2 regions of the Jeotgalicoccus huakuii genome follow, and region 1 is predicted to be linked to the other one. Evidence: predicted binding sites of a transcription regulator. Region 1 holds the regulator's gene; the other holds the start of a gene.

Evidence for each region. Region 1 encodes LexA, which represses DNA repair genes until DNA is damaged. Its sites were predicted from a motif close to CGAACATATGTTCG; they were not measured.
Region 2: a site for LexA is predicted at 6,568-6,581, ahead of V6E76_RS07330 (YolD-like family protein). Genes of this name have one in related genera too.

The regions. Positions count from the first base shown of each region.
Region 1 is NZ_JAVIYN010000001.1:148,920-165,534, forward strand. Features, by position in the region: gene V6E76_RS00620 (protein adenylyltransferase SelO) at 1-670, shown strand, start outside; gene V6E76_RS00625 (DedA family protein) at 699-1,319, shown strand; gene V6E76_RS00630 (ketopantoate reductase C-terminal domain-containing protein) at 1,358-2,239, opposite strand; gene panB (3-methyl-2-oxobutanoate hydroxymethyltransferase) at 2,316-3,119, shown strand; gene panC (pantoate--beta-alanine ligase) at 3,116-3,955, shown strand; gene V6E76_RS00645 (CAP domain-containing protein) at 3,971-4,963, shown strand; gene lexA (transcriptional repressor LexA) at 5,021-5,638, opposite strand; gene V6E76_RS00655 (hypothetical protein) at 5,781-6,083, shown strand; gene V6E76_RS00660 (DUF896 domain-containing protein) at 6,175-6,426, shown strand; gene tkt (transketolase) at 6,428-8,416, shown strand; gene V6E76_RS00670 (YneF family protein) at 8,483-8,725, shown strand; gene V6E76_RS00675 (glutathione ABC transporter substrate-binding protein) at 8,893-10,572, shown strand; gene V6E76_RS00680 (AbgT family transporter) at 10,749-12,287, shown strand; gene V6E76_RS00685 (ABC transporter transmembrane domain-containing protein) at 12,675-14,450, shown strand; gene V6E76_RS00690 (ABC transporter ATP-binding protein) at 14,450-16,228, shown strand; gene V6E76_RS00695 (cytochrome c biogenesis CcdA family protein) at 16,308-16,615, shown strand, end outside.
Region 2 is NZ_JAVIYN010000012.1:489-17,103, forward strand. Features, by position in the region: gene V6E76_RS07280 (CapA family protein) at 1-1,113, shown strand, start outside; gene V6E76_RS07285 (hypothetical protein) at 1,110-1,289, opposite strand; gene V6E76_RS07290 (thiamine-binding protein) at 1,370-1,675, shown strand; gene V6E76_RS07295 (TIGR04104 family putative zinc finger protein) at 1,740-2,054, shown strand; gene V6E76_RS07300 (iron-containing alcohol dehydrogenase) at 2,072-3,178, shown strand; gene V6E76_RS07305 ((deoxy)nucleoside triphosphate pyrophosphohydrolase) at 3,189-3,605, shown strand; gene V6E76_RS07310 (hypothetical protein) at 3,626-3,796, shown strand; gene V6E76_RS07315 (metal ABC transporter solute-binding protein, Zn/Mn family) at 3,827-4,762, opposite strand; gene rpmG (50S ribosomal protein L33) at 5,002-5,151, shown strand; gene V6E76_RS07325 (bifunctional 5,10-methylenetetrahydrofolate dehydrogenase/5,10-methenyltetrahydrofolate cyclohydrolase) at 5,264-6,145, shown strand; gene V6E76_RS07330 (YolD-like family protein) at 6,142-6,528, opposite strand; gene V6E76_RS07335 (alpha-amylase) at 6,644-6,928, shown strand; gene V6E76_RS07340 (manganese-dependent inorganic pyrophosphatase) at 7,142-8,065, opposite strand; gene V6E76_RS07345 (nicotinate phosphoribosyltransferase) at 8,240-9,691, shown strand; gene nadE (NAD(+) synthase) at 9,697-10,515, shown strand; gene V6E76_RS07355 (DUF2179 domain-containing protein) at 10,543-11,196, shown strand; gene V6E76_RS07360 (NETI motif-containing protein) at 11,162-11,356, shown strand; gene purB (adenylosuccinate lyase) at 11,373-12,668, shown strand; gene V6E76_RS07370 (M15 family metallopeptidase) at 12,669-13,346, shown strand; gene V6E76_RS07375 (geranylgeranylglyceryl/heptaprenylglyceryl phosphate synthase) at 13,445-14,116, shown strand; gene pcrA (DNA helicase PcrA) at 14,135-16,306, shown strand; gene ligA (NAD-dependent DNA ligase LigA) at 16,313-16,615, shown strand, end outside.

The sequences.
Region 1 (16,615 bases):
CTTAGACACTTATAATCCAGATACTTATTTCTCATCTATTGATACAAACGGTCGCTATCGTTATAAAAACCAACCTTCAATTGCCCAGTGGAACTTAAGTAAGCTCGGGGAATCTTTAATTCCAGTATTAGCAGAAGAACAAGAAGAAGCGGTTAAGCTTGCACAAAATGCCTTAAATCATTTCCCACAGTACTACAATAGAAAGTATATTTCTATAATGGGCGAGAAGTTAGGGATATTAGATATGAACCATGAGGATGTTTATGATCAGAGTCTAATTAATGATTTTCTAGAGCTTATGTTTAAACATAAGGCAGATTATACTCGAACGTTTCGTGATTTTTATCTTACAAATTATCATCTTTTACCTATGTTTGACGATAGTGACTTTATTTTATGGTTTGAAAAATATCAGGCTAGAAAGAAGAGTCAAACTGCTAAGAAAGGTGAAATCGAGCTAGTAATGAATAAAAGAAATCCAAGTATGGTACCTAGAAACCATATCGTCCAAGATGCATTAGATCAAGCAATAGAAGGTCATTACGGTGAGGTTAAGCAATTGCTTAAGGCAGTGTCTAAACCTTATAACGACAAAATCGGTGGCAAATATACCGATGCACCTGGTGATGACGACATCGATCCGAATTTTAAAACATATTGCGGAACATAATTTAATAATGAATGAGGAAACTAAATAAATGCAGAGTATTTTAGAAGATTTAATAAATCAGTTTGGCTATTTTGCGATTGTCTTTTTGATTGCCCTAGAAAATATTTTTCCGCCAATTCCATCAGAGGTCATCCTGACCTTTGGTGGCTTTATGACAGCACATACTGAGATGTCGATTTTTGGCGTTATCATTGCCTCGACTGTGGGTTCAGTAGGCGGGGCTATTGTCCTTTACTATCTTGGGAGTATCCTCGGTAAAGAACGGATGAAGCGGATTGTCTTAAGATATGGTAAGTGGCTACGTGTGACAGAAAATGACATTGAAAAATCCTATAATTGGTTTGGTAAGTATGGTGGTTGGACAGTATTTTTCTGTCGTTTCGTTCCACTTATAAGAAGCCTCATTTCAATCCCTGCAGGAATGAGTAAAATGTCTATGCCGCTTTTTATAGTTTTGACAACTATTGGAACGCTGATTTGGAATACCGTTCTTGTCTATCTCGGTGCTTCAGTGGGGGAAAACTGGGAGGATATCGTCAGTGTAATGGATGTTTATTCAAATGTCGCATATGTCATTATAGCTGTAGCAGGTATCGCATTCTTAATCTGGTTCTTTTATTATAGACCGAAAAAAAAAGCGAGAAGTTAAAAAGAGTACACTTGGTTTAATTTAGCCAAGTGTACTTTTTAATTGTCCCTAATTTCATATGCTTTTAGTAATAATGTTACAGTATCGAGAATAGGTGTATGGATTGTACAAGATCCCTTTAGTGTCATTAAAAATCCTTGAATATATTGAAATTCAGTAGGCTTGTCTTGCATGACATCGTAATACATACTTGTGCCCATATGATCTGGATAGCCTAAATACATATTTATTGCCGTGTCGATAAAACCCTCATCAATGATGACACCATCAGGATTACATGTGTTCACAATATCGATTGCTTCTTTTAAGAGTTGTCTGGTAAACATAACAACAGACTGATCTTTAAATATACGAGCAGTATTTTGGCTGAGTGCAGTAACAGTGTTAACACCTGTATTGACGATGAGTTTTTCATATCTTATTCGCTTAAAGTCTTCAGTCTTCTCTATTTGAAGTTCGACTGAAGGTTTCGCTTGAATCATTTCAATGAGTGTATCAAGTGCCTTATATTGTTTGTTTTCAATGAGCAACTTTTTGTTTAAAAAGTGTTCGATGTAATCTTCTTTTTGTTGGCCGCTAATATATACAACAGCTGGCACACCATGTGAAAACATATTGTCATAACCCATACCGTTTAAGGCGAACACAATCTCAGTGTCTTCATGCATGAGCGTCGGGATTTTATCTTGTAAATCTTTTAAGGCAGGGGTCTTTGAGGCAATAAATATTAAATCGAATTTGTCGTCGACTGTGTCAATATCATAAACTGGTATCTTGTGATACTGCACGGTTTCACCAGTTTTTATAGTTAATCCATCACGGTTAGATCTTGCCATTAATTTTAATTCGACATCTAGATTTGATAGCTCGGTGGCGATGATTGATCCGACAGCGCCAGCACCGATTATACCTATTTTCATATGGTCACTCCGTTCTTTGTTTCCGGTGATTATGTGGTAAAATTAAGTATATCTAATTTCAGAAAGTAGGGAAACTATGAAATCGACTGCGGACTTAATCAACATGAAGCACGATGACAAAATTGTCATGGTAACTGCCTATGACTATCCTTCAGCTAAGTCTTGTGAGGCGGCTGGTGTCGATATTATACTCGTTGGAGATTCACTGGGCATGGTAGTGCTTGGTTATGACTCTCCTGTTAAGGTGACCTTGGCTGACATGATTCACCATACTAAGGCGGCACGCCGTGGGGCAAATGACACATATATTATTGCGGACATGCCTTTTGGATCTTATCATGGTGATGTTAATCAAGCGATTAGTAATGGTATAAAGTTATACCAGGAATCGGATGCGAACATGCTTAAATTAGAAGGTGCAGAGCGTGTTGATGTAATTGAAGGATTAATTAAGGCGGGCATACCGGTATGTGGTCACTTAGGTTTAACGCCGCAACATTTCGGTATTACTGGCTTTAAAATGCAGGCTGGAGATACTAAGCAGGCTGAACAATTAATAGAAGATGCAAAGACTTTAGAGTCAATTGGTGTATCAATGATGGTTTTAGAAGCGATTCCGAGCGATCTAGCTAAAAAAGTGACAGAGGCAGTTAGCATACCGACTATTGGTATCGGTGCAGGCGTTGACACAGATGGACAAGTACTTGTCTACCATGATTTACTTCAATATGGATCAGACAGGTTACCGAAGTTTGTGAAAAAATTTGGTAATCTTACAGAACCAGCGGTGTCCGGTTTAAGAGCCTACCGAGATGAAGTGAAAAATGGCACTTTCCCTGATGAAGAAACCACTTATAAGAAACGGGTGTACGAAACGTGAAACACAGTGTAACAATTGACGAAACTAGAGAAATTTTAAGTGAATATAAGAGACAGACTGTTGGTCTTGTTCCGACAATGGGCGCACTACATGAAGGGCACGGAGCCTTAATCCAAGCTGCCAAAGAAGCTTGTGATATCGTTGTCGTCAGTATCTTTTTAAATCCTTTGCAGTTTGGACCAGAAGAAGATTTTGAAAGTTATCCCAAAGATTTAAAAGGGGACTTAGCCTTATGTGAAAACTACGGCGTGGATCTTGTCTTTGCACCAAGTGAAAAGGTGATTTACCCAAGAGAAATGGAATTTAACATAGGTATTAAATCAATGGCAAATATACTCGATGGTGTAAAACGACCGGGTCATTTTGAAGGTGTCGTCACTGTAGTGAGTAAGTTGTTTAATATTATACAACCAGATATGGCGTTTTTCGGTGAGAAGGATCGCCAGCAACTGATGATTATTAAACGTTATGTTCAAGATTTTAATGTGCCAGTTAAAATTCAAGACGTTCCAACAAAAAGAGAAGAGAGTGGGCTTGCAAGAAGTTCAAGAAATGTGAATTTAACAGCAACGGAATATCAAGAAGCACCGAACATTTACCAAGCATTAAAGATGGCGAGTCAGAAAATTAAAGACGGTGAAACCAATGTCGATAAAATTCAATCGCTAATCAAGATTCATATTGAACAATATACGAGTGGAAGCATCGATGATTTAGCAATCTATACAGCAAATGACCTCGGCGAAATAGATGAAATTGACAGTGATGTTATCATATTCATAGCGGTACAATTTTCTAAAGCACGTCTCATCGATAATTTATACGTCAGTATTTAGAGGGGAATAGTTTGAATGAATTGGATACGACGCGCACTTGGATTAGTAATTTTATATTTGGTAGTGGTTTTTATCGTACCAGTCATTCAATCTTATGATTTTAAAAATGGGTTGAACGAAGATTACTTCAGTCATTGGTTTGAAGGCCACTTCATACCCAGTTATGATACGACGAAGATTGAAAAGGTTTATAGTAGTCAAGAAACCAACATTGATTATTCCTTAGGTTCTACAGTAACGACAGAAGGGGAAACTGTTTTAAACTCCGAGTACGAAGGTGATTTTGTGATTAAAAATGAGCCTGGTGCTTTTCACATGTTACTCGTAAGAGACGGAGAATTGACTGGTGGATATACTAATTCACCAAACGTATCACTCGGCAAGATGAGTATAGACAAGATGACTCGAGAAAAGGCTAGAGATACTTACGGTGAACCGGTGGAGTATGTTAGAAAGCAGTGGAAACGCTTGAAAGTAGAAAATGAAGAATATGATGTCTTTGATGTCGGAAATTACTATGTTTACTTCTTTTATGATATTCACGAAAGCTATCAAGCCAATGGTATGCTCGTCTTACATAAGGACGAGATTATTGATATCAGTGAGCTGTATAACCATCCATCAATAGAAGATAATGAACTCATGCACTATTATCTCTTAAATGCTACACGTTATGAATATGGCTATGGCATGTTAGAGAGAAATGCCGAAGTGGATAATGTTGCTTACTATCACAGCTTAGACATGGCGGAACGTAAGTTCTTTGATCATGATAATCCTGATGGAAATGGTCTAAAGGAAAGGTTGGAAAGAGAAAACGTGAGGTATACCTATGCTGGTGAAAATATTGCAACGGGACATACTTCTCCAATATTCGCTCACCACAGTCTGTTAAACTCACCATCTCATAGAGTGAATATTTTAAATGATAAGTTCACATCAGTGGGCATAGGGATTGAGTATGATCAGGAACAAGTGCCTTTCTATACTGAAAACTTTTTACAATAATAAATGATATACAGAAAACACGCAGAATCTTCTCTTTTAAGATTCTGCGTGTTTTTGCTAAATAAACTCTCTAAATAAACCAACTACCTTACCTAAGACACTCACATTATCAAGGAATATTGGTTCCATTGTAGAATTTTCAGGTTGTAAACGGTAGTATCCTTTTTCTTTATAGAAACGTTTAACTGTTGCTTCATCTTCATCAGTCATAGCAACAATTATTTCACCGTTGTGTGCAATGTTTTGCTTGCGTACAATGACTCTGTCACCGTCATGTATACCTGCTTCAATCATGCTATCACCAACAACATTTAATAAGAAGATTTCACTATTATGGTTGGCAGTAAAATGTTCTGGGAGGGGGAAGTATTCTTCAACATTTTCTACAGCAGTTATCGGTAAACCAGCTGTGACCTTACCAAGGACAGGCACGTGAATAACAGGTGATTCATTTACATCTGATTCTTGCACGATTTCAATCGCACGTGGTTTGGTAGGATCACGTTTAATGTAGCCCTTACTTTCTAATTTAGCGAGATGTCCATGTACGGTTGAGCTAGATTGTAAACCGACAGCATTCCCAATCTCTCTAACGCTTGGTGGATACCCCTTATCGTTAACGTTTCTTTTTATGAACTGAAATATATCTTTTTGTCTCTCTGTTAAATCTTTCATCATTTTACCTCCAACCTTATGTTAATTAAATTTTACCATATTGTAAGTACGCTTACAAACATTTGTTCGCAATTATGTTGACTAAGAACAAGTGTTCTGTTATATTGTTAATACAAACATTTGTTCGAAGGAGAGGATGTAAATGACAATTAAAGAACTGAAATCATTGATGGGATTGTTTACCGTGACGTTGAGTCTAGTGCTTTTATATAGTTTTACCAATACGGAACAAGTAGAGGGAGAGAACGTTTATTCTTCTGAAACGAAAGTGAGTACAGAAATTGTAAATGAAATTGATGGCGAACAAAAAGCGAACGCTGTGGTGTCTGAAGAAAGTGAAGTTAGCTTAGATGAAGAACTTGTGAGTGGTGTGGTTCAAACAGGTCTTTTGACAAATCGAATGGCAGAACACCTCATGAATTATGAGGTTTCGAGTGTAAAATAGATATATTGTGAGTTTATTCTCAAAATAAGTGCAGGACCGTTTGGTCTCTGCACTCTTTTTGTGGTAAATTATATGAGAAAGGATGACGCTTATGTTAGATGATGACAAGATTAAACAGCTCAATGCACTTGCAAGAAAGAAAAAGGAAAATAATATTTCTGAATCTGAAATGCGAGAGCTGACTAAATTAAGAAAAGAATATCTATCAAACTTTAGAAATTCTTTTAGAAATCACATTGAAAGTACTAAGGTCATTGATCCAGAGGGTAATGATGTTACGCCTCAAAAGGTCAAAGATATAAAAGCACAAAAAAACAATGATAGTGATAAAGGAGACAAATGATATGTCATTTGATAAGACGGATTTACTCGCAATTAATACCATTAGATCTTTAAGCATTGATGCAATTGAGAAGGCAAATTCAGGTCACCCCGGTTTACCTATGGGTGCGGCACCAATGGCTTATGTGTTATGGCAGAAGCACTTAAACTTCAACCCTAAAAATGTAAATTGGTTCAACAGAGACCGCTTTGTTTTAAGTGCTGGTCATGGTTCAATGTTGATTTACAGCTTATTACACTTATCGGGTATTCTAGAAATGGATGACTTAAAAGAATTCAGACAGTATGAATCTAAAACACCAGGACACCCTGAATTTAAACATACCGAAGGTGTTGAGGTAACGACTGGTCCACTAGGTCAAGGTTTTGCAATGAGTGTCGGTATGGCGATGGCAGAAACTCATTTAGCTGCAACGTTTAACTCTGAAAATAATAATGGACTTGTTGATCACTATACATATGTACTTGCATCTGATGGTGATTTAATGGAAGGGATCTCTCATGAGGCAGCTTCTCTAGCCGGTCACCTAGGCTTAGGTAAATTAATCGTCCTTTATGATTCTAATGATATTTCCTTAGATGGTGATTTAGACAAGAGTTTCTCAGAGAACGTAGCTGAGCGTTTCAAAGCTTACAACTGGGACTATATCCGAGTGAATGACGGTAACGATTTAGATGAAATTGACCGTGCTATTGAACAGGCTAAAACAACAAATCAACCTTCATTAATTGAAGTGAAAACTGTTATTGGGTACGGGGCACCGACGAAGTCTGGTAAGTCAGATTCACACGGGGCGCCACTTGGTGAAGATGAGCGACGTGGTGCATTTGAAGCATACGGCTTAGATCACACACAAACATTCGTCGCTGATGACAGTGTTTACGAACGTTTCCAAGAGACCTTAACTGCTCGAGGTCAGGAAAAAGAAGACGCATGGAATTCATTAGTGGATAACTTTAAGAATGAAAATAGTGATCTTCATCAACAATTTATGGATGCAATTCACCGTAAGCTTCCAGAAGGCTACAGTGATGAACTACCAACTTATGAAGCAGGAAGTAAAAAGGCAACACGTGGTAATTCAGGGGATATGATTCAAGCATTGTCTAAATCAATCCCAACTTTCTTCGGTGGTGCAGCGGACTTAGCAGGTAGTAACAAAACAAATGTTAAGGATGCAACAGACTACTCAAAAGACAATTACGCTGGGCGTAATGTTTGGTTTGGTGTGAGAGAGTTTGCAATGGCGGCTGCCTTAAATGGTATGGCGGCCCACGGTGGCGTTTATCCATACGGCGGTACATTCTTCGTATTTTCTGATTACTTAAAACCAGCGGTACGTTTAAGTGCCTTAATGAAATTACCTGTAACTTATGTATTAACACATGATTCAATTGCTGTAGGGGAAGATGGACCAACCCATGAACCTATCGAACAGTTGGCAGGCTTACGTGCAATTCCAAACTTAAACGTGATTCGTCCAGCTGATGGCAATGAAACACGTGAAGCATGGAAAGTTGCATTGGAATCAGAAGGTACACCAACAGCATTGGTGTTAACACGTCAAGATATCGAAGTGTTAGATGTTTCAAGTGAAGCTGTATCTGAAGGTGTTCAAAAAGGTGGCTATATCGTCTATGATGGTGGAGATGATGCGATTGTCTTTGCCACTGGTAGTGAAGTGGCCTTAGCTGTTAATACGGCGAAACAACTTAAAGAAGAAGGCATGAATATTAAAGTAGCATCTATACCTAATGTTCAAGCATTCTTACAACAAGACGATGCTTATATTGAGTCAGTTCTAAATACGAATATTGAAAATCGTACAGCAGTTGAAATGGCTGCAAGTCATGGTTGGCATAGATTTGTTGGCATCAAAGGAAAACTACTGACGATTGATACTTTTGGTGCGAGTGCACCAGGCGGTGAAGTTGTAGAACGTTACGGATTCACAGTCGATAACTTAGCTCGCATTATCCGTGACAAATAAACATTGAATTTACATGTTTGATATTGTAAACTAAATAGTGGTTTACACGGGAAAGAGGTGAGCATTTTGGCGACTTGGATATGGATACTAATTGTAATTGTAGCCCTCATTGGTGGTTTTGCATTAGGATTTTGGATCTCTAGAAAATACATGATGGATTATTTGGAGAAGAACCCTCCTATTAATGAAGACATGCTCAGAATCATGATGATGCAAATGGGACAAAAACCGTCTCAGAAGAAAATTAATCAGATGTTGAGCATGATGAATAAATCATCTGAACAAGCAAAAAAAGGCACAAAAAAGTAAATTAAAATGAGTTATAGGCTCATGAGTAAAAGAAGCCCTAAAATCTATACGGATTTTATGGCTTCTTTCACTATAATAAATATATTTCTGTGAATTTTACAAATATATTGAAAATTGGTAATAAACATGCATATAATAGATTATCAATCAAAAGGGGGAAAACAGCAATGAATAAGCAAAAATTTTTGACGTTTTTTGTAATCGCTTTCCTGTTAATTTTATCAGCATGTTCGAGTGATGAAAATGTAGATGAAGCAGCAAGCGGTGAAGAAGGGGCTGAAGGTGGAAACACGGGTGATTTAACAGTAGGTACATTAGCGGATGTCGTATCTCTAGATTTACATGGTTCTAACGACTCTGCATCAAGTCAGGTAAGAACAAATATCTATGAAAGATTATTAAATCAAGATGTGAATATGGAATTACAACCAGGACTCGCAACAGAGTACGAGCAAGTTGATGAAACAACATGGAACTTCAAATTACGTGAAGGCACAACATTCCACGGTGGTGAAGATTTCACTGCTGAAGATGTGGCCGCTACGTTTGACAGGGTAAGAGATGAAGCACTTGCTTCACCGGTTTTATTCTTGTATGAAATGATCGATGAGATTGAAGTAGTCAATGATTATGAAATCAATATACATACCACAATTCCATTTGCGCCATTAGCCAGCCACTTAGCGCATAGTACTGCGGGAATTATGCCTAAAGAATTAATCGATAGTGATTATCAAGCAGCCCTAGATGCGGCTGGAAGTGATATGAGTTTAGAAGAGTATTATGAAGCACGTGATAGTGGAAGTGACGCATATGAAGAAATTAAAGGTGACTTAGGCGAGCACTTAGGTACTGTAATTGGTTCTGAACCTAACGGTACTAACCACATGCAATTTGTATCACGTAGTGCAGGTGATTCAGTAACACTTGAGCGCTTTGAAGACTTCCAAGGTGGCGATCGTTACTTTGAAACTGTTGAGTTTAGAGTCATTCCTGAAACTGGTTCTAGAATTGCAGAATTAGAAACAGGTGGTATTCAAATAGCGACAGATATTGATTCTTCAAACGTAGACCGTGTTGAAAATGGATCAGACACAGCTTTAGAAGTTAAAGATTCAGTACGTATGTCATACTTAGGTTTTAATACTGAGAAAGAACCGTTCAATGATCCAAAAGTAAGACAAGCAATTTCATACGCTATTGACCGTGAAGAAATCGTAGCCGGTGTGTATGATGGTATGGGAATTCCTGCGAAAGGACCATTGGCGCCTGATGTATGGGGCTATAATGAAGACCTTGAAGGTGTTGAATTTGATTTAGAAAAAGCAAAAGAACTACTAGCTGAAACAGATGTTGCAGATGGATTCTCAACAACGCTTTGGGTAAATGACGATCAGCAAATTATTGATACAGCTGTTTATATCCAAAACAAACTTTCAGAGCTCAATATCGATGTTCAAGTTGAGCAATTTGAATGGGGTGCATATCTTGAGACCTTAGCAAATGGTGATCACGATATGTTCATCCTAGGATGGACGACGGTTACAGGGGATGCGGACTATGGTCTATATGCCTTGTTCCACTCTAAGAATATTGGTGCTGCAGGGAACCGTTCATTCTATGCAAACGATGAGGTCGATGAATTATTAGACGCCGGTCGTGCTGAGGTTGATGAAGCTGCCCGCCAAGAAGTTTATACTGAAGTCGAAGAAATCTTAGTCGAAGAAGTACCAGCATCATATCTTTTCCATGCTCAATTTGCTGTTGGTTATAATAGCACAGAAGTGAGTGGGGTGGAGATTGATCCGACAGGTCGAATTCACTTTGATAATGTAACCTTTAATTAAAAAGTTTAACAAGACTCTCGATGACCGAACAGGTCGTCGAGAGTTTTTGTTATTGAGAATAGTATACCTATCTAACTCTAGAAAACGTATTCAATGATTAACATAGTATTACTTAGTAGCAAAAAGTAAGTGCCCTGTGTATAATAATTTAGTATTCTAATAATGAGGAGCTTTCTATGAATAATTCACTTAAAGAAAAACGCTCTATTTTAGATTGGATTGAATATGGGGGAAATAAGTTACCGCATCCTGTTACTATATTTTTAATTTTTACATTACTCGTAATTATTATTTCTCATATTGCTTATCTATTTGGAGTCACTGTATCGTATACAGGTGTAAATCCTGAAACTGGAAATCAAGAGGAACTTAATGTCGAAGTCGTTAGTTTACTAACCACTGATGGCATTCGCTATATTTTTACTAGTGTTGTTGAGAACTTTACGACTTTCGTCGCTTTAGGTCCTGTACTTGTGGCTATGTTAGGTGTTGGAGTAGCTGAGAAAAGTGGTTACATAAGTGCCTTAATGACTAATGTTGTAACGAAAGCACCAAAGAAATTTATCACACCAATTGTTGTTTTTATGGGTGTAATGTCCAACGTTGCAGCAAGTGTAGGCTATGTTGTTTTAGTGCCACTTGGAGCAATCATCTTCCTAGGCTTTAGACGTCATCCATTAGCAGGACTTGCAGCGGCCTTTGCAGGTGTTGCGGGGGGTTATTCAGCAAACTTACTCATCGGTACAAATGATCCGCTTTTAGCAGGAATTACAACAGAAGCGGCAGCGATTTTAGATACTTCATATATTGTTGAAGCTACTGATAACTGGTATTTTATGTTTGCATCGACTTTCTTAGTTGTAATTTTAGGTACAATTATTACAGATAAAGTAATTGAACCAAGATTAGGTGCTTATAATTTTGATAAAGATCAAAATAGCCCAGATGATAATCTTACAAGTAGAGAAACTAAAGCATTAAGATGGGCGAATGTAGCTGCAGTGTTAACTATAATCGGGATACTGGCACTCATCGCCTTCCCTAATTCACCTTTACGTGGTGATGACGGCGGCATAATCGGTTCACCGTTCATATCAAGTATCATTTTCATTATGATGTTAGTATTCTTAATACCAGGTTTGGTTTACGGTTTTATTAATAAGAAGATTAGAAACGATAAAGACGCAGTCCAGCTAATGGATTCATCTATTTCGACTATGGCAGGCTTTATTGTCTTGATATTTTTTGCCGCACAGTTTGTTGCACTCTTTACTTATTCGAATTTAGGTACAGTTATTGCTGTTAATGGTGCACAACTTTTAGAAAGTATGGATATTGGTGTGATTCCAGTACTTATTACATTTATCTTGGTATCTGCAATTATTGACATCGTAATCGCTGCAGACTCTGCGAAATGGGCAATTATGGCGCCGATTTTTGTGCCGATGTTTATGCAGCTTGGTATCGCACCGGAAGTGAGTCAAGCAGCATATAGAATTGGAGACTCAACTACGAATGTTGTTTCACCACTCATGCCGTTCTTCCCATTAATTGTCGCTTTCGCACAACGATATGGTAAGAACAACGGTATTGGTACAGTTGTGTCGCTCATGCTTCCATACTCAATTATTTTCTTAATTGCTTGGATTATCTTGTTTGTTGTTTGGTATCTATTTGGTATTCCATTTGGACCAGGAGCAAGCATCTCATATTAAAATTTTTCCCACTTGGTGATTACCAGGTGGGATTTATTGTAGAGTGAACTAGCTGTCCTTCGATAGAAAGACGACGGCACGTATTCTGATTTATATGCCGTCGTCCGGTCCACGACGGCACATATTCTGATTTATATGCTGTCGTCCAGTCCACGACGGCAAGTATTCTGATTTATATGCCGTAGTCCGGTCCACGACGGCACATATTCTGATTTATATGCCGTCGTCCAGTCCACGACGGCACGTATTCTGATTTAGTGTCCTTGACGAAGGTCCACTTTATTAAGATTGGCAGAATACAAAATATCCATCTCAAGTATTATTTCATAATCCGAAATATATGGTAAAATTTGAAGTGATATTAGGGTTAAAAGGGGGATGGTTTTCATGAGAGTGTTCAAGGATTTATGGTGGTTTTTTTCTAGTGAGAAAAAAAGTTATTTGATTGGCTTATTAATGCTGATTTTAGTCGCTTTATTAGAACTGGTACCACCTCAGATTATCGGTCGCTTTATAGATGAGATCACGATGGAGACGCTCACAGTAAATACATTGATCATGTTCGCCGGTATATTGCTGTTAGTTGCAATACTCGCATACATATTTAGATTTTTCTGGCGGGTCATGATTTTTGGTGCGGCAAATAGACTGGGCAAATTGTTAAGAAAGACCTTATTCAAAAAGTATTCTGATATGTCTCCAACATTTTTTGGTAAAAGACGTACGGGTGACCTAATGGCCCATGCAACAAATGATATTAATGCTGTTCAAATGACAGCAGGTCAAGGCATATTAACCATAGCGGACTCAATTATTATGGGCTCTGCAGTCTTAGTCACAATGGCAGTGACAGTGAGTCCTAAATTGACTTTAATTGCTATGATTCCTCTTCCTTTTATGGTCATACTAACGAGTTACTATGGTTCAGTATTAAGCCGTTTATTCAGAGTAGCTCAAGCTGCTTTTTCTTCACTGAACGATAAAAGTCAGGAATCCGTCGCGGGTGTTAAAGTGATTAAAACATTCGGATATGAAAAAGATGACTTAAAAGACTTTGAAGACTTATCTGAAGATGTGGTAAATAAAAACTTAAAAGTTGCAAAAGTAGATGCATTATTTGATCCAACGATTACTTTAATTATTGCAATTTCTTATTTTCTATCCATATTTTTCGGGGCGAGGATGGTAATCAATGAAGAAATTAGCCTCGGACAATTGGTCACTTTTACAACTTACTTAGGTATGATGATTTGGCCGCTATTGGCACTAGGTTGGTTCTTTAATCTAATGGAACGTGGAAAAGCTTCTTACGACAGAATCGAAGAGGTACTTCAAACAAAAAGTGGTATTGGTACGAATTTTACTACGCGTCAGCTGCCTAAGGGCGACATCGTTTTTGATATTGATCAATTTAAGTTCGATGGGTCTGATGACAGTGCTTTAACGGATATATCCTTCACATTAAAGCCGGGTCAAACTTTAGGGATAGTCGGTAGAACGGGGTCTGGTAAGAGTGCGATTATCAGACTTTTACTGAGAGAATATGATACCGAGGCAGATAGTGATATTTCTATTGGTGGCGTCAATATTAAAGACATTGAGATTTCTAGCTTAAGAGAGAAGTTTGGTTATGTGCCACAAGATAATTTCTTATTCTCAACAACCATAAGAAATAATATTGCCTTTACTGATCCAACATTAAGCGATAAGAAGATCCATGAGGCAGCAGATTTAGCGTATATTCACAATGATATTATGGATTTTCACGACGGTTACGCAACCATCGTTGGTGAACGTGGAGTGTCATTGTCGGGAGGTCAGAAACAAAGAATTTCAATTGCGAGAGCACTGATTCAATCACCTGATATTTTAATCCTTGATGATTCCTTATCTGCAGTCGATGCGGAAACTGAAAAGGCGATTTTAGCTAATATTAAGAAGGTAAGAAGTGATAAGACAAATATTATTACTGCCCACCGGATGAGCGCAGTCAGAGATGCAGACTTAATACTTGTCATGGAGGATGGGCACATTGCTGAACGCGGCAATCATGAAACTTTGATGCAGAATAATGGTTGGTATCAAGAAACCTTCCGTGCCCAGTCATTAAAAGAAAGCTTAAATGATGCGCTAAATGACTCTCTAGAAGGGGGCAGAAATTAATGGAAGCACAAACTGAAATCCTCACATTAACACTGAAAGATCAGCTGAGAGTCTTGTTAAGACTACTAAAGTATACACTTCCATTTAAAGGATTAATTGCACTTTGTGTATTAATGCTAGTGACTTCGACAGTCATGGGTGTAATGACACCTTATTTGGTCATGATTTTTATTGATAATTATTTAACATTATCATATTTTCCTGAAGCGGATATAATGTGGCTGATTATTGCCTTTATTATGGTAAACCTCATTGCAATCGTCACAACCTACGCTCAAATCTACTATTTGCAAAAACTGGCCTTAAAAGTTATACAACAACTGAGAATTGATACGTTTGAAAAGGTCGGTAACCTTGGTATGAAGTATTTCGATAAAGTGCCGTCAGGTAGTGTGGTTTCTAGATTAACCAACGATACCCAGGCCATCGTTGATATGTTTACCAATGTACTTGGAACATTCCTAATGGCATTGTTTATGGTCGTTTCATCTTTTGTGATGATGTTTATATTAGATGTAAAGCTCGCATTTATTGCACTAATTTTTATGCCATTAATCATCTTGATTTTACTCGTCTATAGAAAATATTCTGCTAAATATTTCTCGCATGCTAGAGCACTTTTAAGTGATATGAATGCGAAGATTGCAGAATCAATAGAAGGTATGAAGATCATTCAAGTATTTAATCAGGAAGCACGTTTACAACAGGAGTTTGAAGCAATCAATGAATCTCACTATAAATATAATATGCAAAACATAAAGCTCGATGGGCTTCTATTAAGACCAGCCATCGATATGATTTATATTCTATCAATCATTGTCATTTTGACTTATTTTGGTTTTCTAAGTTTTGAAACATCTGTTACAGCTGGTGTAATATTTGCCTTTATTCAGTATATGGAACGCTTTTTTGAACCGATTAATCAGGTGAGTATGAGTTTAAATATTTTCCAGCAGGCACTTGTTGCAGCGAGTAGGGTATTTACCTTAATGGATGATGACAGACTAGAACCCGCTCAAAATAATGAGGGAACAGGACAAATTACTGATGGAGTGGTCGAGTTTAAAAATGTGACATTCTCTTATGATGGTAAGAATGATGTGTTAAAAGATATAACTTTCACCGTTCCAAAAGGGACGACAACTGCACTCGTCGGTCATACGGGCTCTGGTAAAAGTTCGATTATTAATTTAATCATGCGTTTTTATGAATTTAATCAAGGTGAAATTTCAATTGATGGCACATCGATTAAATCATTCGACAAACAAGACATGAAGAATAACATCGGTCTCGTCTTACAAGATCCCTTTATCTTTTACGGGACAGTACGTTCAAATATAGAATTGTATGATAGTCAAATGACTATAGATAAAGTGCAATGGGCAGCAGATTTTGTTAATGCTGATAGTTTCATTAATAAGCTACCGAACCGCTATGATGAAAAGGTCACGGAGAAAGGTACTGACTTTTCTAGTGGGGAACGTCAATTACTGGCCTTTGCACGTACCATGGCTAAGGAACCAAAAATATTAATATTGGATGAAGCAACAGCGAACATTGACTCAACGACAGAAACCGTCATACAAACATCTCTTCAAAAGATGCGCACGGGACGAACGACCTTGGCGATTGCCCACCGACTTTCTACAATTCAAGATGCTGATGAGATACTTGTTTTAAACAAGGGGGAAATAGTTGAAAGAGGCAACCATGATGAACTGGTGAAATTAAATGGTATTTACTTTAAAATGTATCAATTACAAAACAGTCAACAATAATTTGTCATAAATAAGCTCGAATAAGCATTCATCACCCCCTTTAGATTTGATATACTATTTCTGAATGGGGGTATTTTTAATGGGTTCAGAAGTAACATTCTTCCTCGCCTTTGGTGCTGGTGTGCTAAGCTTTGTGTCCCCTTGTGTACTGCCGGTATTTCCTGCATTTGTGTCGTATATTACCGGAATGAGCTATAACGAGGTTGAGAAACAGCAATTCAATGGAAGAGCCATTTTACATACATTGTTTTTCTTAATAGGATTTAGCTTAATCTATATTGCCTTAGGATTTGGAACATCATTTTTAGGTGGATACTTAGTTGAGTACGGAAATCTCATTAGACAAATTGGCGCAATACTTATCGTCGTTTTCGGTCTAGTGATTAC
Region 2 (16,615 bases), on a different contig from region 1:
ATATTGTTGTCAGTACTAATGTTTTTCAGTTTCTTTTCTAATAGTGAAACAGAGCCACTTCAAGGGGATACTAAAAACTTTGAAACAATCGATCAGGATGCTTTCTTACAAAATTTGAGTCAGTACTTAGATTCTTCGTTTACCTTTGCGGCAACAGGTGACATCTTAGTACATGACTATCTTTATGAAGACGTTCAAACAGAGGATGGTTATGACTTTGTATCTCGCGTAGAGACAGTTGCACCTTATTTACAACAACAAGATCTGGTCTTCTTAAATCAAGAAACACCGATAGGTGGAGAGGAATTAGGTCTTAGTGGTTATCCTACCTTTAATGCACCAGAAGAAGTCGCAGATTTACTAAGTTACTTTAATGCAGACATTGTTAATTTAGCCAATAACCACACACTTGATCGTAGTGCGGAAGGTATAGCTGCAACGACTGAAAACTTAAAAGAGAGAGATATTGATTACGTCGGTGCAAACGTAAGTGAGGAAGATAAAGACCGTGATCGTATTTTCAATGTCAATGGGATTGATGTTGGATTCTTAGCCTATACATACGGAACCAATGGTATTCCTGTACCAGAAGGACAAGAGTACTTAGTGAATTTAATTGATATGCCAAGTATTGTAGAAGATATTGAGCAGTTAAGGAGTCAAGTGGACGTATTAATTGTCAGCTACCATCAGGGTGTTGAATATGATGAGTTTCCAAGAGATGAGCACATACCTGAGTATCACACTATGGCGGAGGCCGGTGCAGATATTATTGTCGGTTCTCATCCGCACACCTTACAGCCGATTGAGCATTATGAAAGAGAAGACGGAAGTGAAGCGGTAATTGCATACTCTATGTCTAACTTTTTAAGTGCGCAACAAACATTAAATACTCGGCTCGGTGGTATTTTAGAAGTCACTGTGAAACAAGAAGGGGAGAATATTGATGTCGGCGATGTTAGATTCATGCCAACCTATGTTGATAGTAATGAATATGAAGACTTTTACCTCCAGCCACTCGATGCAATGGATATGACTGATGTCTATAGTGATGTGAGTGAGCACATGACAAGTTATAGTGACAAAGTCGAGGTTGTCCCTTACCTCGACTAGTCTTCAGGCTCTTCTTTTCTAATAATCGACATGATCGAGACGATACCTAATAAGATTAAAGTTAATATTAATGGTATGTTAAGTGAGGATGGTAGGAAATCCTGACAGAAATAATAAATCATGCCTAGCGCAATTAAAATGAGAATAATATTTAAACCCTTGCTAACTTTAAACATTTGAAACCACCTTTAAATGTTTGTTTTCTAACAATAATAGTATCATAATAGTGGTAGAAATGAATTGAGGAGAGAGAATTATGAATTATATTATGAGCATTCAAGTGTTGCCTTATCACCCTGGTGACAAAAAACTCTACTCGCACACTAAAGGGGCGATTGAGTTAATAGAAAACAGTGGTTTTACTCACTTTGTTGGCCCAAGTGAGACGACAGTTGAGGGGAATTTGGATGAGCTATTCAACCTCGCTAAAAAGATTAACCTCTACCTTGCAGAAGAAGGTTGCGAACATGTGACAACAAATATTAAGCTTGTTCAGTCTAAAGAAGAAAATCAGATTAAAGACATTCTAAAAGATTACTATGAATTTGAAGATGATGAATAAGAAGAGCCAATGTGCTCTTCTTTTTTGATATAATCGTGAGTAATACTAATAAAAAGGTGATTGTATGGGAGAATGTCCGCACTGTAAGCATGAGTGGACTTACAAAGAAAAACTATTAGGTTATGCATTAAAACCTCGGACACGTATTAGGTGCCCGAAGTGTAGAGAATACATAGAACCATCGACCTTATCGATAATCTATGATTACATTGCGATATTTCTTGTTGCCTTGTTTATATTTATACTAATACCAATTATGCAATGGCCGATGTGGCCATCGTTGCTCATTAGTTTTATCCTGTTTTTATTATATGTATTTTTATTCCAACCTTTAACGATACGTTTTAAACATTATGAATACAATATCAAAAAGAAATAAGACTTAAGGGGGATTATATGTTTTCTTTTCACAATACAACGGATATTCACTTTGGCGTTGGTGTGATTACTACGATTGAAGAAGTGTTGCAGGATGCCGGTTACGAATCTATTATTCTCGTTGCTTCAAACTCACAAGTGAAAAATGGGGTTAGCGACTTATTAAAATCATTATTATCGGGCAAAATTAAAGATACTGTTTCAAATATTGAACCCAATCCTACAGTAGACAATGTGGATAGTATCATTGAAGCATGTCTTAGTTTTAAGGCTGATGCTATCATTGCTGTAGGCGGTGGATCGACGATGGATGCTGCAAAAGCGGCAGCTGCAGCTGTTGTTCGTGATGTAGATGCTCGGACAATTATCGATGATAAGCGAGTCAACGGGGCACTTGATGTGATTGCATTACCGACGACGAGTGGTTCTGCATCTGAAGTTACACCTTTTAGTGTCATCAGTGATAAGGAACGTGGCTTAAAAGTATCCTTAAATAGCCCAGATTTATATCCAAAACATGCTTTTGTAGACCCAGAACTCACATATACTTGTCCACCATCAGTCACAGCGATTTCTGGTATTGATGTTATTTGTCATGCATTAGATTCGATTGGTTCGAAGAATCACAATCCAATTTCTGATGCGATTCATTTAAGAGCTTTAAAACTTGCCTTTGGAAATTTAGAAACAGCATTTAATGAACCGGATAATGTGACTGCCAGAAAAAACATGGCCTTAGCGAGTACTATGGCGGGTATTGGTTTTAGTCAGACTATGACGAGTGGATCACATGCGACGAGCTATTATCTAACTTCTGAATTTGACATACCTCATGCAGAAGCTTGTGCCTTTACGCTTGATCAGTGGGTCTTATATAATGCGGAAATAGATAATCGAATGGATAATATTAGTGCGGAGCTCGGTTTTAAAAACACACGTGAGATGTCAGATGCAATCAACGACCTAAAAGAAACATTAGGACTTCGCATGACATTTGAAGATTTAGATATTGAACGCGAGCATATCCCAGAAATTGCACGTCAAGCGATGGCAGCGGGAAATTTCAGAAATAATCTTGCGGAGCTAACTGAGGACGAAATGAATGAAATGTTGGAGAGAAAGTAGGGAATTTAGAGTGACAAAAAAGAAAATTCAAGTTGTTGGTGCAGTAATAGAAAATGATTTAGGTGAAATCCTATGTGCTCAAAGACCAGAAGGTAAAAACTTAGCTTTAAAATGGGAGTTTCCAGGTGGTAAAATTGAGGCAGATGAAACGCCTGAAGATGCCCTAAAAAGAGAATTAATTGAAGAAATGGCACTAGATATTACAATTGAAGATAAGATCACAACGACCACTCATGAATATGATTTTGGCATCGTTGAGCTGACGACTTACTTTTCTAAAATCAAGAGTGGCACAGTGGAATTACTTGAACATGTACAGATGAAATGGTTGCCTGCAGCTGATATCGATACTTTGGACTGGGCACCGGCAGATATTCCTGCAATTAAGATTATAAAAGAGAAAAAAGGGAATAGAATAGAGAATTAATACACAGGAGGGGTCACTCAATGGACTTAATTAAAGGTTTACTCGGTTTTATATTTAAAACTTTTGTTATTTTATTTGCATTAACGGCAGTGGCTGTCGTGGTTCTAGCATTTTTCCTTAAAAAGGACGTAGATGAAATCCGAGAGTTTACTGAAAGCATTAAAAACGACTTATATCGCGGAAGAGCATAAAATCTTGTCCGGAATATTCCGGACAAGATTTTATTTGTCATTGAGAGCTTGATCTAAGGTCTCGATGTTTTTAGCCATCATCGATTGATAAGTTGCATCTTCAGGATCGTTATCAGTCAGTGTTTCTAAATTATTGAAGTAGAGTGGCTCGGTGTTGGTTTCATCTCTGATGACATCGGTGACGGTCGATGTGACATTCGGTTCATATAATATATAAGGAATATTTTGTGCTTGTATCTGATCGATAATTTCAGTCAGTTCCTTTTGTGAAGGCTCTTGGTTGCTTAATCCATTAATACCAACCTGATGAAAACCGTATTGTTCGGCTAAGTAACCGAGAGATTCGTGAGAAATGTAGACATCTGTATAGACAGGATCTTCAGTAATTTCTGTGAGCTGTTTATCGATATCTTCTAAGTCTGCTTGTAAATTATTAAAGTTTTCTTCGTACATATCACTATGTTCCGGTTGAGCATCAATGAGCGCATCTTTGACAGACTCTGCCATAATTATAGCGAGATTTGGATTTAACCAAATGTGGGGATCCCCGCTACCGTGATCATGATTGTGGTCGTCATCATGCTCGTGATCATGGTCATCATGACTCGTTGAAATTAAATCGTCCTCATTGATGTGAGCTGTGGTTTCAATGACGTTCGTGTCTTCATTAATTGTATCTGTGATATTTTTGGCGATAGGGTCTAAATCATTTGAGGTCATCATGAAAATATCACCATCAGCATACTCCATCATATCTTTTTGAGTCGGTTCATAAGAATGCATGTCCGCACCAGCAGGGTAAATGGATTCGACCTCAACAGTATCACCACCGATTTCCTCTACAAAGCTCGTTAAGGGAAAGACAGTTGTATAAATATTTAGTTTACCATTGTCTTCTTCGCTTGAGTTGCTACATGCTGTTAAGAAGAGCAGGACGGTTATAAGATAGGGAAGAAATTTGATCATGTTTATAGTACTCCTAATTCCGTAATGATTACGATTTAAAATTATAGCGGACTGCTTGATATTATGCAAGTGATATTTAACTAAGAAAGTCTTGAAATTTTAGGAGAATCCTAGTAAAATAAATAAGGTGATTTAAAAAGCATATACTAATCATCTGTGAAATGGATGATCAACTGGCCAGTTGATTCGAGTATATTATCATTAATTATCGATTTCACTTAACAAAGGAGGCGACAGAAATGAGAGTAATCGTTACATTAGCTTGCACTGAGTGCGGAGACCGCAACTACAGCACTAAGAAAAACAAAAGAAACAATCCAGAGCGTATCGAAATGATGAAATTCTGCCCTAGATTGAACAAGTACACGTTACACCGTGAAACTAAATAATTACTTATAGCTATCATCAATTGATGATAGCTTTTTTTAATTTAACCCTTTGATTATGTTATAATGAGTCTGGGTCATTGACTAGTAAAATATTAATAGGGGAGTGCAATATATGACAGTAGTTATGGACGGCAAAAAGGTTGCCGCACACTTGTCCGATGAGATTCGTGAAGCACTAGAGGTTTCAGAATCACATGGTATTCAGCCTAAAGTGGCGTTTGTTAGAATTGGAGATTTATCCGATTCGATTTCTTATGAAAATGCCGCGGTTAAACGTTTTGAAAAATTGGGAATCCAGACTTCTCAGTTCCATTTTCCAGAAGATGTATCGACGAAAGTATTTCTAACAAAGTTTAGAGAAATTAATGAAGATTATTCAATACACGGTATCCTACTCTTACAACCTTTACCAAAACACATTCCAATGAAACGTGTAGCAGAAGTTATGAATTCATTTAAAGATATCGATGGAATGAAAGCATCAAATCTAGGTAAGGTACTCACGAACGACCCTGATCGTTTGGAACCATGTACACCAGCCGCTGTAATGAATATGCTTGATTACTATGACATCGACTTAAAGGGTAAAAATGTCACAGTAGTTGGTGCGAGTGCAGTAGTTGGTAAGCCGTTATCACTGTTAATGATGAACAGAGAAGCGACAGTTACTACATGTAACTTATACACTGACGATCTTGTTGAAAAATGTAAGAATGCGGACGTCATCGTTTCTGCAGCAGGAGCAATTAACTTGATTGATGAACCACACGTCAAAGAAGGTGCGGTTGTTGTCGATGTGGGTATTAACTTTAATGATGAAGGTAAGATGGTCGGCGACGTGAACTATGAAGCAGTTAAAGATAAAGCTTCATTCATTACACCAGTTCCGGGTGGAATCGGTGCAATTACAACGACAGTGCTTGCTTATCATTTAGTTAAGGCAACAGAACACCAGAAAGAACCTGTCTTGTTCTTAGAAAAACAAGAGAACTAATATTTATCGATTAAGATAATATCTAAAATATCTATAAAAGGGACGAAGATTAAATCTTCCTGTCCACACTTTTGACCAATGAGCATCAAGCTCCATTGGTCTATTTTTATGACTTCTAAATCTACGGAGAAGCGGGAACCATCATAGAAGTAGAAAATACGAACTGCACGTTGTTCATTGAGTGCTTTTTGGAAAGTAAATTCCATTTCGCTTAAACGATCATCAGACAGTTCCGGGCGTTCAATTTTAGTCTGATCATCCATGAGTTGCTGTACATTTTCAAACTGCTCAGGCATAGTAGCAAAAGGCGCCCACTTAATCATGCCGCGTCCATTGGGAATATTTGAATTTAGTTGATCCACGGGAAGTTGACGATAATCCATAACTTCAACCTTCTTTCTTAACTGCTTGTTCCCATTATACGAACATATGTTCGATTGTTCAAGTGGTGGATATATGGTAAATTAATAGTAATAATAAGCTGAGTGAGGACGAAAAATGCGTAAAAAATTAGTTTGGGGAATCATTACTGTCATTGTCTTGTCAGTATTGCTACTTCCTTTAGTGGATAAAACAGCAAGTACGACGCGGGTCATCATTGATAACACAACCAAAGAAATTGTCCATCCGTCTTGCTATGATCAAGCGGACTTAACGAATTGGATAGACGAAGTCTCATTTGGTAGAGCAATAGATGAATTAGAGTACGATGTTCGAGATGAATGTTCAAAAGAACACTTAGAAGAAGGTAAAACAAGCGTGTTGATGAGAGTACTGGAGTAGATGGATTGATGGGCGGGTCACTGTGAAGTCGACAACGGACCGCTAGGCGAATATCGGGTCACTGTGAAGTCGACAACGGACCGCTAGGAAAATATCGGGCCATTGTAACTCCCACAAAGTCGCACAACCATCAACAACCAATACTCAAACAACAAAAGAGAGCACCCAACTGAATTAAGCTGGATGCTCTCTCTTTTTCATAACAAACAAAAATTATTCTGATAAGGCTTTTGTAATGTTTGGAACGACTTGTTTTTTACGAGATACAACACCTTCTAGAATTGCTGTATTCTGATCAAGTGCAACATCAAAAGCACGTTCTACTGATGCAAACTCATTTCCTAATGCGAGTACCTTAGAGTTTGAGTTAAGAATATCAGTAACAATCAACGTAAATAGATCGTAGTTTTCTTTGTCGATTTCTGCATTGATTGCTGCTTCAATTTCCTCACGACGGTTGAATACTTCGTCTACATCGACAACGTTGACTTGGGCGATACGTACGCTTTTCTCACCGATATCAAACGTTTTTGCATCTCCAGTAATTAACTGAACTGCTGATTTGTCTTTAGTAGATGCACCGGCTTTAAGCATTTCAAGTCCGTATGCTTCAAGATCAACACCTGCTACAGCTTTTAATTCTGAAGCTGCATCGATATCTTCTTCAGTTGTTGTTGGTGATTTGAAAAGTAAAGTATCTGAAATGATTGCAGATAACATAAGTCCTGCCATTTCTTTAGACAATTCCAAGTTTTTCTCTTTGTAAATTTTGTTTAGGATTGTCGCAGTACAACCGACAGGTTCAGCACGGTAGTAGAGTGGACCTTCTGTTTCAAAGTTTGCAATTCTGTGGTGATCGAATACTTTTGTAACGACTGCATTTTCGATACCTTTTGCAGATTGTTGTTTCTCATTGTGATCGACTAAAATAACTTCGTCTCCACTCGCCACTTCTGTTAGTAAATCCGGTACTTCTACTCCGAATTCATCTAGGGCGTATTGTGTTTCACTATTAATATCTCCAAGGCGATATGCCTTTACATCTGAACCAAGTTGTTTCTCAATATCTTGTACAACAAGTGCAGAAGTTATCGTATCAGTATCTGGGTTTTGGTGACCGAATATTTTAATTGCCATTTACAGTCAATCTCCTTTTTCATGTGTGTAATGTTTTCTTCACTTAATATTTTAACATTTCTTAAGGGTGTCTTCTATATCTTCATATAAAGAGCGATATAACTGTGCTTTACCAGGTTATTTTATGTGATAAAATTAGATTATCTATAATTGTTACTCATGGGAGAGAAACGAATGTATAAATATCAAGATGACAGTTTTATGCTTCACACAGATCTATATCAAATCAACATGTCGAAAACTTATTTTGAACAAGGTATTCACGAAAAGAAAACGATTTTTGATCTGTATTTTAGACAGATGCCTTTTGGTAATGGCTATGCAGTTTATGCTGGCTTAGCACGCATCATTGATTATTTAAGAAATTTACATTTCTCAGATAGTGACATTGAATATTTAAAATCAATCGGTTATGAGGATGACTTTCTTGATTATTTAAAAACAGTGCGTTTTACAGGGACCTTACGTTCGGTAGTAGAGGGGGAAACGGTCTTTAACAATGAGCCACTTGTACAAGTAGAGGCGAGTTTGGTAGAAGCACAGTTAATTGAGACGGCACTTTTAAATATTGTCAATTTCCAAACGCTCATTGCGACAAAAGCAAGTCGTATTCGTGAGTTAGTTCCTGGGGATAATCTCATGGAATTTGGTACGCGTCGTGCACATGAGTTTGACGCGGCGATGTGGGGTGCGAGAGCATCGATTATTGGTGGATTTGATGGAACAAGTAATGTCAGAGCTGCTAAATTATTTGACTTAAAGGCAAGTGGAACACACGCACATGCGATGGTTCAAGCCTATGGTAATGACTACGATGCTTTTACAGCTTACGCTAAAACCCATAAGGATTGCGTCTTTTTAGTCGATACGTTTGATACATTAAAATCAGGAATTCCAACAGCAATCAAGGTGGCCAATGAATTTGGTAATAAAATTAACTTTGTCGGTATTAGAATAGATTCTGGTGACATTGCTTATTTAACGAAAAAGGCAAGAATCATGTTAGATGAAGCGGGTTACCAAGACGCTCAGATTATCGTGTCTAATGATTTAGATGAAGTGACAATTCTCTCTTTAATTTCCCAAGGGGCAAAAGTAGATGGTTGGGGTATCGGCACAAAATTGATTACTGCCTTTGACCACCCGGCACTTGGTGCAGTGTATAAGCTAGCAGCCATTGAAGGTGAAAATGGGGAGTGGTTAAACCGCATTAAAATCTCAGGTAATATTGAGAAGGTAACCACACCAGGGAAGAAAAAACTATATCGAATTATCAATAAGGATACAGGCATGTCTGAGGGAGATTACATTACAGTGTACGATGAGGAATTTGATTACTCTAAGCCACTATTGATGTTCCATCCCATTCATACGATGAAGCGTAAGCTCATTAAGTCATATGAAGCAGTCGATTTACTCCAAGACATCATCGTCGATGGAGAAGTTGTCTATGAGTCGCCGTCTGTTGATGAAATGAGAGAAAAATGTAGTGAAAGTCTCAGTCAAATCTGGGAAGAAACGAAGCGTTTCTTAAACCCACAAGAATACCCTGTCGACTTATCTAAAAAGCTTTGGAACGTTAAAAACGATTTAATTGAAGAATTGTCAAATAAGACCTTGGAGTGATTTTGATGTCGGATATCCAAAAGGAAATTATCGAGCGTCTTCATGTTAAACCAGAAATTAATTCACAAGAGGAACTCTCAGAAATCATTAACTTTTTAAAGGATTATGTCACTGCTCAACCTTTTATAAAAAGCCTCGTTTTAGGTATTTCTGGGGGACAGGATTCTACGCTTTTAGGCAAGATTGCACAGTTGACTGTAGCTGCTTTAAGAGAAGAAGGTAAGGAAGTTAAATTCTACGCAGTCAGGTTGCCTTATGGCGTGCAAGCAGATGAAAGTGATGCAAGAGATGCGGTCGACTTCATTGAACCAGATGAACGTGTCACAGTCAATATTAAAGATAGTGTGGATGCCTGTGTTGGCGCTTTACATGATAGTGGCTTTACCTTAAGCGATTTTGTTATCGGTAATGAGAAGGCACGAGAGAGAATGAAAGTTCAATATGCAATCGCAGCACATACAGGCGGTATTGTGCTCGGGACAGATCATGCAGCAGAAGCACTCACCGGTTTTTATACTAAGTTTGGTGATGGTGCATGTGATGTCGCCCCACTAACGGGCTTAAACAAACGTCAAGGGCGTCAGCTACTTGAATTTTTAAAGGCACCACCACACCTCTATGAAAAAATTCCGACAGCAGACTTAGAAAGTAACAAACCGCTCTTAAGTGATGAAGCAGCATTGGGTGTTAGCTATAGAGAAATCGATGATTTCCTAGAAGGTAAACCAGTATCTCAGCACGCTTTTGATACAATCATTAACCATTATAAACGGTCAGCTCATAAAAGAGACTTACCATATAACCGTTACAATTTACCTAAATAGATATATAAAGAAAGAGGGCTAACAACCATGTTACAAATGATTAACGAAAACCCGATGTTGATGATTTTAGTCATTTTTATCATCAACATTATTTACGTCACGTTCTTAACGATGCGTACTATTATGACCTTAAAAGGCTATCGCTTTGTTGCAGCTGCCTTTAGTATTTTAGAAACTTTTGTTTACGTCATTGGTCTAGGACTTGTACTCGATAATCTAGATCGACCACAAAATATCGTTGCTTACGCACTTGGATTTGGTGTCGGTATACTCGTCGGTACTAAGATTGAAGAGCAACTTGCTCTCGGTTATACGGTTGTTAACGTGACGACAGGTAAAAAAGATATAGATTTACCAAATGACTTAAGGAATTTAGGTTATGGAGTTACACACGGCCATCAATATGGACGTGATGGACAGCGGACAGTCATGCAAATACTGTCACCTAGAAAATATGAAAGAAAATTAATGGAAACGATTCGTGAGTTAGATGATAAGGCCTTTATTATCTCTTATGAACCGAAAAATATACATGGTGGTTTCTGGACTAAAGGACTTAGCCGTCGTCGCATGAAGAACTATGAACCAGAAAATGTAGAAGAAGTTTTAGAAGAAATATATGAGCTACAAGAACAGGATGAGGCTAATGGCACAACAGAAGCAACGAAAGAAAAAATTTAAGGTTGGCCCTGATGATACACTTTCAGAAGTCTTAGAGAGAATGAAGGAAGAAGGCTATCAAGTCACTAGACGCATGGAAGTTCCGGTGTTTAAAGAAGAAGGCGGCGAGGTCGTCGTCTCACATCAAGAGATTGTTTTTGAAGGTAAATTAATCAAATAATGAGGATGAGTAATTAATGATCAGTAGGTATACAAGACAAGAAATGGCAGACATATGGACCGAAGATAATAAGTACCGTGCCTGGTTGGAAGTAGAAATACTCGCAGCAGAAGCATGGGCTGAGCTTGGTATCATTCCAAAAGAAGAAGTGAAGAATATCAGACCGAATGCTCGTGTTGACGCTGATAGAATCCAAGAAATTGAAAAGGAAACAAGACACGATGTTGTCGCCTTTACAAGACAAGTTTCTGAAACTCTGGGTGATGAAAAGAAATGGGTTCATTATGGTTTAACATCTACGGATGTCGTCGATACTGCACAGAGCTATGTACTTAAGCAGGCAAATGAAATTATAGAAAAAGATATAGAGAATTTTATTGATATCTTGGCGGATAAGGCCAGAAAACACAAGCACACTATCATGATGGGACGCACACATGGTGTACACGCTGAACCGACTTCTTTTGGTATCAAAATGGCGCTTTGGCACCAAGAAATGGTTCGTAATTTGAAACGTTTTAGAGCGGTTAGAGAAGAAATAGAAGTTGGTAAAATGAGTGGTGCTGTCGGTACATTTGCAAATATTCCACCAGAAGTTGAAGAATATGTATGCCATCATCTCGGTATAGGGATTGCGGAAGTTTCAACGCAAACGCTACAAAGAGATCGTCATGCACACTATGTAGCGGTACTTGGATTAATTGCGACCTCAATTGAAAAGTTTGCTGTAGAAATTAGACACCTTCAAAAAACAGAAACAAGAGAAGTAGAAGAAGCATTTGCTAAGGGTCAAAAAGGCTCAAGTGCTATGCCACATAAGAGAAATCCAATCGGTAGTGAAAATGTGTCTGGTCTTGCGAGAGTGATTAGAGGTTACATCACAACAGCATATGAAAATGTGCCACTCTGGCATGAAAGAGACATCTCTCATTCCTCAGCAGAGCGCATTATGCTCCCAGATGTGACAATCGCTTTAAACTACATGCTGAACCGCTTTAGTAATATCATTAAAAACTTAACAGTCTTTGAAGAAAACATGAAAGCCAATATCGATAAGACATTCGGACTTGTATATTCTCAACAGATTCTTTTAGCTCTAATCGATAAAGGCATGTCTAGAGAAGAAGCATATGACTTAGTGCAACCAAAGGCGATGGAATCATGGGAAAGTAAGGTACCTTTACAAGAACTAGCAAGTCAAGATGAAAAAATCACAGCAGCGCTAACGAGTGATGAATTACAAGCATGCTTTGATGAGTCACATCATTTACGCCGTGTAGATACAATATTTAAGCGAGCAGGCTTAGAGTAAATGAGAACAATTAAATTTACTTTTGTCCTTGCTTTATTATTAGCTCTCAGTGCTTGTAGCGGCGAAGCATCAACTGAGGCAGAGGCAATTGACTTCAGTAAAAATTATGAAGCGCTCACGTTCTCAAACCTAGACATTCCAGTCAATGTCGAAGTGATCGATGGGGTGACTTATGCTGACGGTGTGTTAATCGTTAACAAAGAGATTCCGCTACCTGAAGATTACAACCCGGGTATGCAGCCAGAAGCGGAGAACGCTTATATGACAATGTTTGAAGATGCTAAAGAGGAAGGGCTCAACTTTGAATTGGTGAGTGACTTTAGAAGTTATGATTACCAGGCTGAGTTATATAATAATTATGTAGCGAGAGATGGTAAGGAAGCGGCTGACCGCTATAGTGCTGAACCAGGTCATTCAGAACATCAAACAGGTCTTGCAATTGATGTAGGATCATACGATAGTGCGGTACTCCTACAAACTTCATTTGAGTCCACGCCAGAATTTGAATGGTTAGAAGAAAATGCCCATCATTATGGATTTATTATTCGTTACATGAAGGGTAAGGAAGATATTACCGGCTACATGTACGAACCTTGGCATTTGAGATATGTTGGAGATAAGGCGACAGAGATTCATGAAAGTGGCTTAACTTTAGAAGAGTATTTCGACCTTATTTAAGGGCTCGTGTGGTGCGTAAAGCACCCACGGGCTTTTATGTTTTTTAACAGGCAAAAATGCTATAATTATCGTATGATTTTTATAAAGGACTTGTGACTATGTTAAGACAAGCAAAACATGTATTTAAGTTAGATCCACAGAAAAATATTACAGATGCATCACTTGAAGCGACCCTAACATCTCAGACAGATTTAATCATGATAAGTGGTACAGATGGTGTTACCAGACAAAACATTTCGGATTTACTTGAGCGTATCAAAAGCTTCAATTTAGACAAGTCTATAGCGCTTGAAATATCTCATCCTGATGCCGTTGTACCAGGTTTTGATTATTATTACGTGCCGAGTGTAATCAACACTAAAAATATTAAGTATGCACATGGTCTCTTAATTGAGGCGTTAATGGAATATCATGAGTTTATTGAATATGAAAATATCAGACTCTTACCCTATATCGTGATGAACGAACATTGTAAAGCATTTGATAGAGCAGAGTGTACTTTGATGAACGACGAAGAATTTCTAGCTGCTATACACATGTTAGATAAGTTATATAAAATGGATTTTATATATGTAGAATATAGTGGTACATACGGAGATTATGCACTTGTTAAAGAAGCATTTGATGCATGTGAAAACAGTCGTTTAATATATGGCGGTGGTATTCAGTCCCACTCAGAGGCAACACAGATGGCCAAAGCCAGCGATACGATCGTTGTAGGAAATATTGTCTACGATGATATAGAACTAGCATTGACAACAATCATTTAATAAATGGAGTTTTTTAAAATGGATTTAAGTGGAATGAATAAAGAACAACTACAAGCGATTAAAACTACAGAAGGGCCACTCTTGATCATGGCTGGAGCAGGGAGTGGTAAGACAAGAGTTCTGACACACCGCGTGGCTTATCTTCTAGATGAAAAACAAGTCCCATCTTATAATATTTTAGCGATCACTTTTACAAACAAGGCAGCAAAGGAAATGCGTGAACGTGTAGATAAGTTGATTACAGAAGATGCGAACAGAATGTGGATTTCAACATTCCACTCCATGTGTGTCAGAATTCTAAGAAGAGACATTAGCTATCTCGGGTACGATACGAGCTTTTCTATTTTAGATCCGCTAGACCAACAATCCGTCATTAAAGACATTTTAAAAAATAGAAACCTAGATGTAAAACAGCATAACCCAAGAAGTATCTTATCGGTGATTTCAGCCTATAAAAACCAATTGATAAAACCAGATCAAGCGATTCAAGAAGCAGGTGGCTTCCTAGATGAACTCTACAGTCAAATATATAAGGACTATCAAGAGGTGCTCTACCGTAATAGTTCTTTAGACTTTGATGACTTAATCATGCTAACAATAGAATTATTTGAAAAAGAAGCCAGTGTCTTAAACTACTATCAGTCGCGTTTTCAGTATATTCACGTTGATGAGTATCAAGATACGAACCATGCCCAGTATCGCCTGGTACAAATGCTTGCCGATAAGTATCGAAACATTTGTGTCGTTGGGGATTCTGACCAGTCAATTTATAAGTTCCGTGGTGCAGACATTCAAAACATTTTAAACTTTGAAAGAGACTACCCTGAAGCCACAGTTATAAAACTAGAAGAAAACTACCGTTCGACTAAGATGATCCTAGATGCTGCCAATGCAGTCATTGATAACAACACAGAAAGAAAACCGAAGAACTTACGTTCAAACAAAGGTGACGGGGCGAAGGTGGAAGTGAATGTCTCCTTTAGTGAACGTGAAGAAGGGCAAGCCGTTGTCCGAAAAGTTCAAGAGTTGAGTGATGAATACTCGTACGGTGATATGGCAGTGTTGTATAGAGCGAATGCTCAATCTCGTGCGGTAGAGGATGCCTTTGTTAAGTCAAGTATTCCCTATAAAATGGTTGGCGGTATGAAGTTCTACAGCCGCATGGAAATCAAGGATCTAATGAGCTACTTAAAAGTCATTCAAAATCCTTTTGATGATATAAGCTTCAGCCGCATTATTAATGTGCCTAAAAGAGGCATTGGGGCAAAGACCATTGAAAAGCTTCAAGCCCATGCAGATCAGTTGAACTCCAGTATTTACGATGCGATTCGTGACGCAGACTTTTTAGGCATACCACAAAAGACTGTTGTGAAATTAGTGTCTTTACTAGAAGTATTGGATAACTTAAAAGAGAAATCTAAATACTTAACGATGACAGAGCTCGTAGACGAAGTTTTAAAAGATACCGGCTATCACGACATGTTAGCACAGGATAAAACACTTGAGGCAAGAAGTCGTTTAGAAAACTTAGAAGAGTTTAAGACGGTCACGAAAGAATTTGATAATGAGCACCCTGTCCAAGATGATAATCTATTCGAGTTTCTGAGTGACATGGCTTTAGTTTCTGACCAAGATGGTGTGGACGATACGGTAGGTGTGACGATGATGACCATGCACGCTTCAAAGGGATTAGAGTATAAAGTCGTCTTCATTGTTGGTTTAGAGGAAGGTGTCTTTCCATCTAAACGCGTTCAATTTGACGACAAAGAACTTGAAGAAGAGCGTCGACTCATGTACGTTGGTGTCACACGTGCCATGGACCGACTCATCTTATCAAGAGCAGAGTCAAGAATGTTATATGGTCGAACTGAATCCAATATGATGAGCCGGTTTTTATCGGAAATTCCTGAAGAATTAGTAGAGAATCAAGGTGGAACAAAAATATTCGGTAACACGAATCAGTCGACACCATCATACGCGAAAGGTCCGAAAAAACGGTCACAGGTTATTCAGAAAAAGCCCAATGCCACATATAGTATCGGCGACAAGGTATCTCATAAAGTATTTGGTGATGGTATTGTTTCTCAAATTAAGGGTGAAGGTGACGATACGGAGTTAGACATTGTCTTTCATACCGCAGGGCCAAAACGACTTTTGGCGAATTTCGCACCACTCGAGAAGAAGGATTGAGACTAGATGAAAGAAAAAATTAGAGCCTTACAAAAACAATTAAATCAATATAATTACGAATACCATGTCCTTGATCAACCGTCGATCGAAGACACCGATTACGATAAGTTACTCAGGGAATTAATTGAATTAGAAGAACAATACCCTGAGTATAAAAGTGCGGATTCACCGACCGTTAGGGTCGGTGGCGCTGTCTTAAGTCACTTTGAGAAAGTGCGTCATAATACACCGATGTTAAGTTTGGGTAATGCCTTTAATGAAACGGACTTAAGAGCATTTGATAAGCGGGTCAAACAAGTTGTGAACAGT